2 linked regions of the Chitinimonas arctica genome follow. Each later gene encodes a partner of the first gene's protein in a complex. Links are inferred from orthologs where the notes say so. Each region holds a gene or a part of one and is shown on either strand. Other genes may lie near its edges.

Region 1 (4,668 bases):
CGATGGAATGCGAAGCATGCTTTTATCCTTCCTCGATCAACAGCATTACCTTGCCGTGGCGCTATATGCTGATATGGCAAGGTAAGGCCCGTATGTGGGCATATCGGCAGACCCGCGAAGGCGGATCCCGTCATCAGGGTGTCCAAGCCACAAGGAGTGGGTGATAGCTGGCAGGAGGGCATTCGAATTTCGCTGCGCGGTATCACTTTTGGACGCGGGATGAAAACGACAAGGGCCGCCCATGGGCGGCCCTTGTACTCAGATGGCCTTTAGGGTGACCTGGCCTGTAAGGCTTGCATGCCCTCCAGTGCGAACGTGTGGTCAGTGCAGATTTGCAGTGCCTGACCGAGCGCTGTGTAGGCTTGCACATAGTGCGTGCCCCGCCTGTAGATGCGCCAGACCTTCCCAGGCCAAATGATTGGCATTTCGAATGGTCGGTTCAATCAAGGCCTGACTCACTCATTTCAATCAAGGCCTGGCTCACCAAAATGCGTGCAAATCTCGCCGAATCGAAGTGCATCAGGTTCGCGGCCTGTCGGTAGCAAGCCGATGCCTGTTGGAATGCACTTTCTTGGCAAAGCCCCGATGCTCGTAGCACCAAATCCTTCATCTGCTCATCAGCTGAATTGCGATTGCGGTTTATGTCTGCGGAAATAGCGGCCAGGATATGGTCATCGAACCTGCTGTCCCGCGGTTGGCCCAGCTTCAAGTTGGTGAGCTGGTTGTTGTGCCGCAAGGCTTCGGCAAGGGCCCGAGCGCCGGCGTTGCTGAGCAGCGGGTTGCCTTCCAGCTGGAGTTCGGTAAGGCAGCAATTGTCGACCAAGGCACTGGCCAGGTGGAAAGCGCCGGTATCGCCGATTCGATTTTCATTCAGGTTGAGCGAGGTCAACGTGACTTGGGCTTGCTGCAGCGTGCTGGACAAGGCCCGCGCACCGGCATCGCCCACTTGGTTATAGGCCAGGTCCAGCTTCTGCAAGGCGGGATGGGTCAACAGCGCCTCGCCCAGCGCCTCGGCGCCCAAGCCCGTCAGCCGGTTGTGCCGCATAAACAGCCGATCCAGATTATGGTTGCGCGCCAGCCCTGCGGCCAAGACGGCCGCGCCGGCGTCCTCCAGGCCATTGTCGCTGAGGTCGAGCGCGACCAGGGTGATGTTGGACGGCAAGGCGGTCGCCAGCGCTGCGAGGGCCGCCGGACCGAGCCAGCACCGCTGCAGTTCGAGCGTGCATAAGCTGCCGTTGGTCCTGAGGGCCGCCGCCAAGGCCTGCATGCCCGCCAAACCGGCTTGACAGTCATTCAGACGGAGCGTTACCAGGCTGCGGTTGTCCCGCAACGCATCGGCCAGGGCCGCCAGGCCACTGTCGTCGAACGGGTTGTTGGACAGATCAAGCGTGTGCACCTCGGCGCCTTGTCGCAGTGCCGCCGCCAAGTCCGCCATGTCGGCGTCGTTCATGGCTTTGTCGGCGAGTTCCAACTCGTCCTCGCCGTTGTCGCGCAAGGCGTCCAACGCGCGGCGCAGGTCTGGATTTTCGGGGCGTTCCCAAAAATCCGCCGCGGCTGCTTGGGTGCTTGGTAAACCATGCGACGGAATACGATGCATCTTGCTTATCCTTCCTCGGTAGACAGCATCGCCTTGCCCTGGCGCCGTGTCGATGTGGCAGGGAAAGGCGAGGTGTTTGGGGTGTATGGCAAGACTCGCGAGGCGGGTCCGGTCATCCAGGTGTCCAAGGAATGTGCTGTCGCCGGCAGCAAGGCATTCGAAATTTGCAGTGCGGTATCGTTTTTTGACGATCCATGAAAACGAAAAAGGCCGCCCATGGGCGGCCCTTGTATTCACGTAGCCTTGCGGCAAGCGCTTATTTCAGGGTGTCGAGATACTTGTCGGCATCCAGTGCGGCCTGGCAGCCGGTCGCGGCGCTGGTGATGGCCTGGCGGTAGATGTGGTCCTGCACATCGCCGGCGGCGAACACGCCGGCCACGCTGGTGCTGGTGGCGCCACCCGCATTGCCGCCCTTGGTGATGATGTAGCCGTTTTCCATTTCCAGCTGGCCGGCAAAGATATCGGTATTGGGCTTGTGGCCGATGGCGATAAAGCAGCCGGTCAATTCCAGGTCCTTGCTGCTGCCGTCCTTGGTGGACTTGACGCGAATGCCGGTCACGCCGCTGTCGTCGCCCAATACTTCGTCGAGCGTACTATCCAGTTGCAGGCTGATCTTGCCGGCCGCTACCTTTTCCATCAGATGCTCGATCAGGATCTTTTCGGCGCGGAAGGTATCGCGGCGGTGCACCAGGGTGACGTGGCTGGCGATATTGGCCAGGTAGAGCGCTTCTTCCACGGCGGTATTGCCGCCGCCGACCACGGCGACCTTCTGGTTGCGATAGAAAAAGCCGTCGCAGGTGGCGCAGCCCGATACGCCCTTGCCCATGAAGGCCTCTTCGCTGGGCAAGCCAAGATATTGGGCAGAGGCGCCGGTGGCGATGATCAGGGCATCGCAGGTGTACTCGCCGGCGTCGCCGATCAGGCGGATGGGCTTTTCATCCAGCTTGGTGGTATGGATATGATCGAACACGATTTCGGTGCCGAAGCGGCGGGCATGCTTCTCGAAGCGCGCCATCAGTTCCGGGCCCTGCACGCCATCGGCGTCGGCCGGCCAGTTGTCCACGTCGGTGGTCGTCATCAGCTGCCCGCCTTGGGCGATGCCGGTGACCAGCAGCGGTTTGCGGTTGGCACGGGCGGCGTAGACGGCGGCGGTATAGCCGGCGGGGCCGGAGCCGAGGATAAGCAGGCTGCTGTGCGTGGTGGTGGGCATGGAGGGCTTCCTTTTTCGTTGTAACTGGGTGGAATCGTACTGCCGCGGCGGGCGGCTTGTGCAGGGCGGAATGCAGCCAAGGTGAGGCTTGCGCGAGGTATCTTCAAGCAGGTGGAGGCACGCTTCGCGCCCTATCCCTTAAAATTGGCGATAGTATAAGTCCGGCCCTGGAGAGGAATTAAATTGATTGTTTCAATGCTATCGATAGTCGGACAGTGCGGGAGAAGCGGCCATGAATAGCCTGAGGCTGTTGCTGGCGGCCGCCATGCGCCTGTCGGCCTTGCGCCGCTGGCCGGTGCGGCGGGTACTGATGAAGCAATTGTATTTCTGCGGCATAGAAGCCTTGCCCTTGCTGCTGTTTATCGGCATCTCGGTGGGCGGCATCGTGGTGGCGCAACTCCACTATCAGATAGGGCAGAGCGGCGAAGGCAGCCTGAGCCTGTTGGCACGCATTACCCTGGCCGAGTTGGCGCCCATGTTGACCGCCATTCTGCTGACGGCCCGTTCCAGCTCGGCCATGGCCAGCGAGTTGGCGATGATGCGGCTGCATGGCGAGCTGGCGGCGCTGGCGCGGATGGGCGTGGATGTGCGCGCCTATCTGGTGATGCCGCGCATTGTCGGGATGATGCTGGCCAACACGGTACTGACATGCTATTTCGCCCTTGCGGCCCTGCTCACGGGTGCGGTCGCGGTGGCGGGCTTCGGCTGGTTGACGGAGCTGGCGCGCCTGCCTACCTCCTTATCCGTGTCCACGCTTTGGCTGTGCCTGGCGAAAAGCGTGGTATTCGGCGCTGCCATGGCCACGGTCGCCTGCGCCCGTGGCCTTTCCGGCGGGCTTAGCGTCACCGACGTGCCGATCGCGGCCTCCAGCGCCGTTATCCGCGCGGTGCTGACCCTGTTTGCGCTGGATCTGGGCTTTATCCTGCTGGGGCATATCGCATGAGTATTCTGCAATGGGTGCATGCCGGTCAGCCGCTGGTGCTGGAAGAGGGTGGGCGTTGCCATTTGCCCCTGGCCGGCCATGCCCGAGGGGAACTGTTCGAGCAGGCGGCCGAGAGCGTGGCCGGCCCGCATGGTTGGCTGCCGGGCGAAGGCGGCCTGTTGGCCAATCTAAGGGTTTGGGAAAACTGCCTGTTGCCCTTAAGCTATTTTGCCGATCCGCCCGGGGCGGCCCAGGAGGCACGCTTCACCAGGCTGCTCGATGGCTTGGGCATGCCGCTGGAGGAGCGCCAGTCGTTCGCGGCGGCGCCGGCTGGCGGTTTGAACGGCCGCCAGCGCCGTATTGCCTGCGCCTTGCGTACCCTGATGGCACGGCCGGCGCTGATATTGGCCGAAAGCGAATGGTTCGGCCGCCTGGATGAAGGCGATGCCGCCAGCTTGAGCAGGCTGTTCGCCGCCGAATGCCCGCATGCCGCCTGGTTGGTGCTGGGCGTCCAGCGGCCAGGCCTTATCTGGGGTTTTGACGATGATACAAATGAGAACCGGCCATGAAGCTGTTGCGTGACAACGATCCGCGCTTTCGCGCACTGCCTTGGAAGCTGGCGCTGTTCGGCCTGACCGCCCTGGCCAGTGCGGCGCTGGTGCTGCTTTTTTTCGCCTGGCGCCAGGGTTACTTCGAAGCGAAGACGCCGCTCAGTTTTATCAGCGACAACGGTAATGGCCTCAAGGTAGGGATGGCGGTCAAATTTTCCGGCTTCAAGATCGGCGAAGTGACCGATCTGCGGCTCGATGACCGGGGCCGCGTGCGCATCGCCCTGCTGATCGAGGACCGGCATCTGAAATGGGTCAAGGCCGATTCGGTGGGGCGGGTGGCCAAGGACGGGCTGATCGGCGACGGCTATATCGATGTCGGCGTGGGCAG
Region 2 (4,537 bases), 670 kb from region 1 along the record:
ACGCACGACCGGGTATTCCTTGCCGTCGGTCCACTTCATCATTTCGGCGCCGCGCGCCTTCATGGTGGTGCGGGTCAGGAATTTGAAGTCAACGCTTGCGTCGAAAAAGATGACTTCTTTGTATTCTGGGTGAATGCCTTGCTTCATTTTGGGAGTCCCTTTGAGCTAAAGGTGGGCCTGGGTTGTACAGTGCCCGGTCTTGCGTAGAAAAGTCCGCGATTATGCGCGATAGGGTGTTGAACGGGCAAGCATTTTCACCCGTTCAACACCCTGTATTCCGGCGCGGCCGGCAAAGGCGCGGCCGGCAAAGCTTAGCGACGCATCGAGTCGAAGAAGTCGTTGTTGTTCTTGGTGCCCTTGACCTTGCCCAGCAGGAAGTCCATCGCCTCCAGCTCGTCCATCGGGTAGAGCAGCTTGCGCAGCACCCAGATTTTCTGCAGCTGTTCGGACGGGATCAGCAATTCCTCGCGGCGGGTGCCGGAGCGGTTGACGTTGATCGCCGGGTAGATGCGCTTCTCGGCCATGCGGCGGTCGAGATGCAGTTCCATATTGCCGGTACCCTTGAATTCTTCGTAGATCACATCGTCCATGCGGCTGCCGGTGTCGGTCAGCGCGGTGGCGATAATGGTCAGCGAGCCGCCTTCCTCGATATTGCGGGCGGCGCCGAAGAAGCGCTTGGGCTTTTGCAGGGCATTGGCGTCCACACCACCGGTCAATACCTTGCCCGATGCCGGGATCACGGTGTTGTAGGCGCGAGCCAGGCGGGTGATGGAGTCCAGCAGGATGACCACGTCCTTCTTGTGCTCGACCAGGCGCTTGGCCTTCTCGATCACCATTTCGGCAACCTGCACATGGCGTGTCGGCGGTTCGTCGAAGGTGGAGGCAACCACTTCGCCGCGCACCGTGCGCGTCATTTCGGTCACTTCTTCCGGCCGTTCGTCGATCAGCAGCACGATCAGGATCACGTCGGGATGGTTGGCGGTGATGGCATGCGCGATATGCGTCAGCATCACGGTCTTGCCCGACTTGGGCGGGGCGACCAGCAGGCCGCGCTGGCCCTTGCCGATCGGCGCGATCAAGTCGATCACCCGGCTGGTGATGTTCTCTTCGGCCTTGATATCGCGTTCCAGCGTCATGCGCTCGGTGGGGAACAGCGGCGTCAGGTTTTCGAAGAGGATCTTGTTCTTGGTGGCTTCCGGCGTGTCGTTATTGACTCTATCCACCTTCACCAGGGCGAAGTAGCGCTCCCCATCCTTGGGGGTGCGGATCTCGCCTTCGATGGTGTCGCCCGTGTGCAGATTGAAACGGCGGATCTGCGAGGGGGAAACGTAGATATCGTCCGGACCGGCCAGATAGCTGGTGTCGGGGCTACGCAAGAAACCGAAGCCGTCGGGCAGCACTTCCAGAGTGCCGTCGCCGAAAATGCTTTCGCCCTTTTTGGCCTGACTCTTCAGCAAGGCGAAGATCAGGTCCTGCTTGCGCATCCGGTTTGCACCGTCGATATCGGTGGCCATATCGACCAGCTCGGATACGTGCTTGTGCTTTAGGTCTGACAAATGCATGTGCGGGTAGACTTTCCAGTCTTGGTGGAAGAATGATTTCTTAAGGAGGGATACGGGAATCGGCTTTGGTGCCGTGAACTGCCGGAATGGACTCATCGGCAGTTGGAACAGGTTTCAGCGCAGCTTAGTGGGCGGCCTCGCCGCTGTCAATGCACAAACGCAAAGCGCCGCCCGCTTGTTGCAGAACAAGCACGCGGCGCCGGGTCGTACAGCCGTTTACAGGTGGCTGTCGATAAAGGTGGTCAGCTGCGATTTCGACAGCGCGCCGACCTTGGTGGCGGCCACTGCGCCATCCTTGAAGATCATCAGGGTGGGGATGCCGCGGATGCCGAACTTGGGCGGGGTGGCCTGGTTTTCGTCGATATTGAGCTTGGTCACCTTCAGCTTGCCCTGGTACTCATTGGCCACCTCGTCGAGGATGGGGGCGATCATCTTGCAAGGACCGCACCACTCGGCCCAGTAGTCCACCAGCACCGGGCCGGTTGCTTGCAGTACATCGCCTTCGAAACTGGCGTCGGTCACGTGATGGATGAGATCGCTGCTCATAGATGAAATTCTCCGGTCATTGGATCGCGTCGGCTGAGCCGACAGTACAAGGTCAATGCTACCCGATTGCAGGCTCAATCGAGAAGCGGGCGTTGATTGAATGTTTATATGGGATTGATAGCTTGGGTTTCAAGCGTCGCGCAAGGCCGCCACGGCCTGCTCCAGCCGGTCCACGGCCTGCACGGTCATGCCGGGAATGGGCGTCTTGGGGGCATTGGCCTTGGGGATGATGGCCATGGTAAAGCCCAGCTTGGCCGCTTCCTTCAAACGCTCCTGGCCGCGTTGCACCGGCCTGACTTCGCCCGCCAGGCCCACTTCGCCGAACACCACCAGCTTGGCCGGCAAGGGCCGGTTGCGCAGCGAGGAGACAATCGCCAGCAATACCGCCAGGTCGGCGGCGGGCTCGGCGATGCGCACGCCGCCCACGGCGTTGACGAACACGTCCTGGTCGAAACAGGCCACCCCGGCGTGCCGGTGCAGCACCGCCAGCAACAGCGCCAAGCGGTTTTGCTCCAGTCCCACCGCCAGGCGCTTGGGATTGGGCGCATGCGCCTCATCCACCAGGGCCTGTATTTCCACAAGCAGCGGGCGGGTACCCTCTTGCGTGACCAGCACGCAGGCCCCGGCCACCGGCTCGGCGTGTTGCGACAGGAACAGCGCGGACGGGTTGGTGACGCCGCGCAGGCCTTTGTCGGTCATGGCGAATACGCCCAGCTCATTGACCGCGCCGAAACGGTTCTTCTGCGCGCGTATCAGCCGGAAGCTGGAGTGGGTATCGCCCTCGAAATACAGCACCGCATCGACGATATGCTCCAGCACGCGCGGACCGGCCAGCGCGCCATCCTTGGTGACGTGGCCGACCAGCAGGATGGTGGTGCCGCTGGTCTTGGCGTAGCGGGTCAGCTGGGCCGAGCATTCGCGCACCTGGGCCACCGAACCGGGCGCGGACTGCAAGTGTTCGCTGTAGACCGTCTGGATCGAGTCGATCACCACGATTTCCGGTTTCTCGGCCGACAAGGTGGCGAGAATGGTCTCCATATTGATCTCGGCCAGCAGCCGTACCGGGCCTGCGTCCACCGTCAGGCGGCGGGCGCGCAGGGCGATCTGCTGGGCCGATTCCTCGCCGCTGACATACAGCACCCGATGTTGATTGCCGATATGCGCCAGTGCCTGCAATAGCAGGGTGGACTTGCCGATCCCAGGGTCGCCGCCGATCAGCACCACGCCGCCGCGCACCAAGCCGCCGCCCAACACCCGGTCCAATTCCTCGCTGCCGGTCGAAAGCCGTGGCAGCTCGGCCGTCTGCACGTCGGTCAGCGATTGCACGCCGCCGCCGGCCGCCAGGGCGCTGAAGCGTCCGTGGCTTGGTTTGGACTCGACCGCGATGGTTTCGGAGAGCGTGTTCCAGGCGCTGCAATGGGGGCATTGGCCCTGCCATTTCGGGTTGATACCGCCGCAATCGGCGCAGGTGTAGACGGTTTTGGGTTTGGCCATGGGTATGCTTTCCCGGTCAAGGGAGGAGGGGAGGGCGGGAGGGGGCTGCAGGGACCTGCGAAAATAACCCGACAAAAGCGTTGTGATCGTGCCACGGTAAAATATAAACGTCACCAGCTTGTCATGTCTTCCTTGTAGTTTTGCGCCCGTTTGCCAGTCTGAGCAGCGCCGCAAATATAGAACGGCGCTATCCGCGTGGGCGGCCGGTACCGCACCCGCATCCATCGAACAAACGGGGAAATCATGAAGCAGAAGGATATTGCCATCGCTATTGCGATGGCAGGGCTGGCCATGCCGGCGTTGGCGGCTGGGCTGCCGGTCATCAGCCAGGTTTATGGCGGCGGCGGCAATAGCGGGTCGGTGTGGCGCAATGACTTTATCGAATTGTTCAATCGCGGCGATGCGCCCGTCACCCTCGACGGGTGGAGCGTCCAATACGCCAGCGCCAGCGGTAGCAATTGGCAGAAGACCAGCCTGAGCGGTGTCCTCCAGGCGGGCCAATATTACCTGGTACAGCAAGCCGCCGGCGCGGGTGGTACGCAGAATCTGCCCAATCCCGACGCCATCGGCGCCTTGACCCTGTCCGGTACCGCCGGCAAGGTGGCGCTGGTCAATAACGACACGCCGCTGCCATGCGGCAGCAGCTGCGCCCTGACCGCCAATGTGGTCGATTTCGTCGGCTTCGGCAGTGCCAACAATGCCGAGGGCGGTGCCGCTCCGGCGCCTTCCAATACCTTGTCGGTATTGCGCGGCGCGGTGGGTTGCAGCGACAGCAACAGCAATAGCGCCGACTTCAGCACCGGCATGCCGGTTCCGCGCAACCGCGCCACGGCCCCGCACCTCTGCGGCGACGACGGCGGACCGGTCGAGCCGGTGCAGGCCCGTATCCACGATATCCAGGGCCGCGCCCATCTGTCGCCGCTGAAGGGCCGCCA

Evidence for each region.
Region 2: the proteins of trxB (region 1) and trxA are in contact, whole or in part, in a crystal structure (PDB 1F6M), measured with the Escherichia coli proteins. The link is inferred for Chitinimonas arctica from one-to-one orthologs.

What each region holds. Positions count from the first base shown.
Region 1 is NZ_CP041730.1:457,564-462,231, reverse strand. What follows is about bases 831-3,798. They hold trxB (thioredoxin-disulfide reductase), read right to left. Parts: upstream 2,808-3,798; coding sequence 1,854-2,807; downstream 831-1,853. Other genes in these bases: FNU76_RS02110 (hypothetical protein), read left to right, coding at 3,747-3,798; FNU76_RS02115 (MlaE family ABC transporter permease), read left to right, coding at 3,040-3,750; FNU76_RS02125 (hypothetical protein), read left to right, coding at 1,592-1,795; FNU76_RS02130 (leucine-rich repeat domain-containing protein), read right to left, coding at 831-1,597. In the rest of the region: FNU76_RS02135 (leucine-rich repeat domain-containing protein), read right to left, coding at 1-18; more of FNU76_RS02130, read right to left, coding at 440-830; more of FNU76_RS02110, read left to right, coding at 3,799-4,298; FNU76_RS02105 (MlaD family protein), read left to right, coding at 4,295-4,668.
Region 2 is NZ_CP041730.1:1,132,012-1,136,548, reverse strand. The notes cover bases 444-3,280. They hold trxA (thioredoxin TrxA), read right to left. Parts: upstream 2,109-3,280; coding sequence 1,779-2,108; downstream 444-1,778. Other genes in these bases: radA (DNA repair protein RadA), read right to left, coding at 2,238-3,280; rho (transcription termination factor Rho), read right to left, coding at 444-1,562. Outside these bases: FNU76_RS04970 (type B 50S ribosomal protein L31), read right to left, coding at 1-147; more of rho, read right to left, coding at 312-443; more of radA, read right to left, coding at 3,281-3,602; FNU76_RS04950 (DUF8508 domain-containing protein), read left to right, coding at 3,846-4,537. UniProt on the Escherichia coli protein: Participates in various redox reactions through the reversible oxidation of its active center dithiol to a disulfide and catalyzes dithiol-disulfide exchange reactions.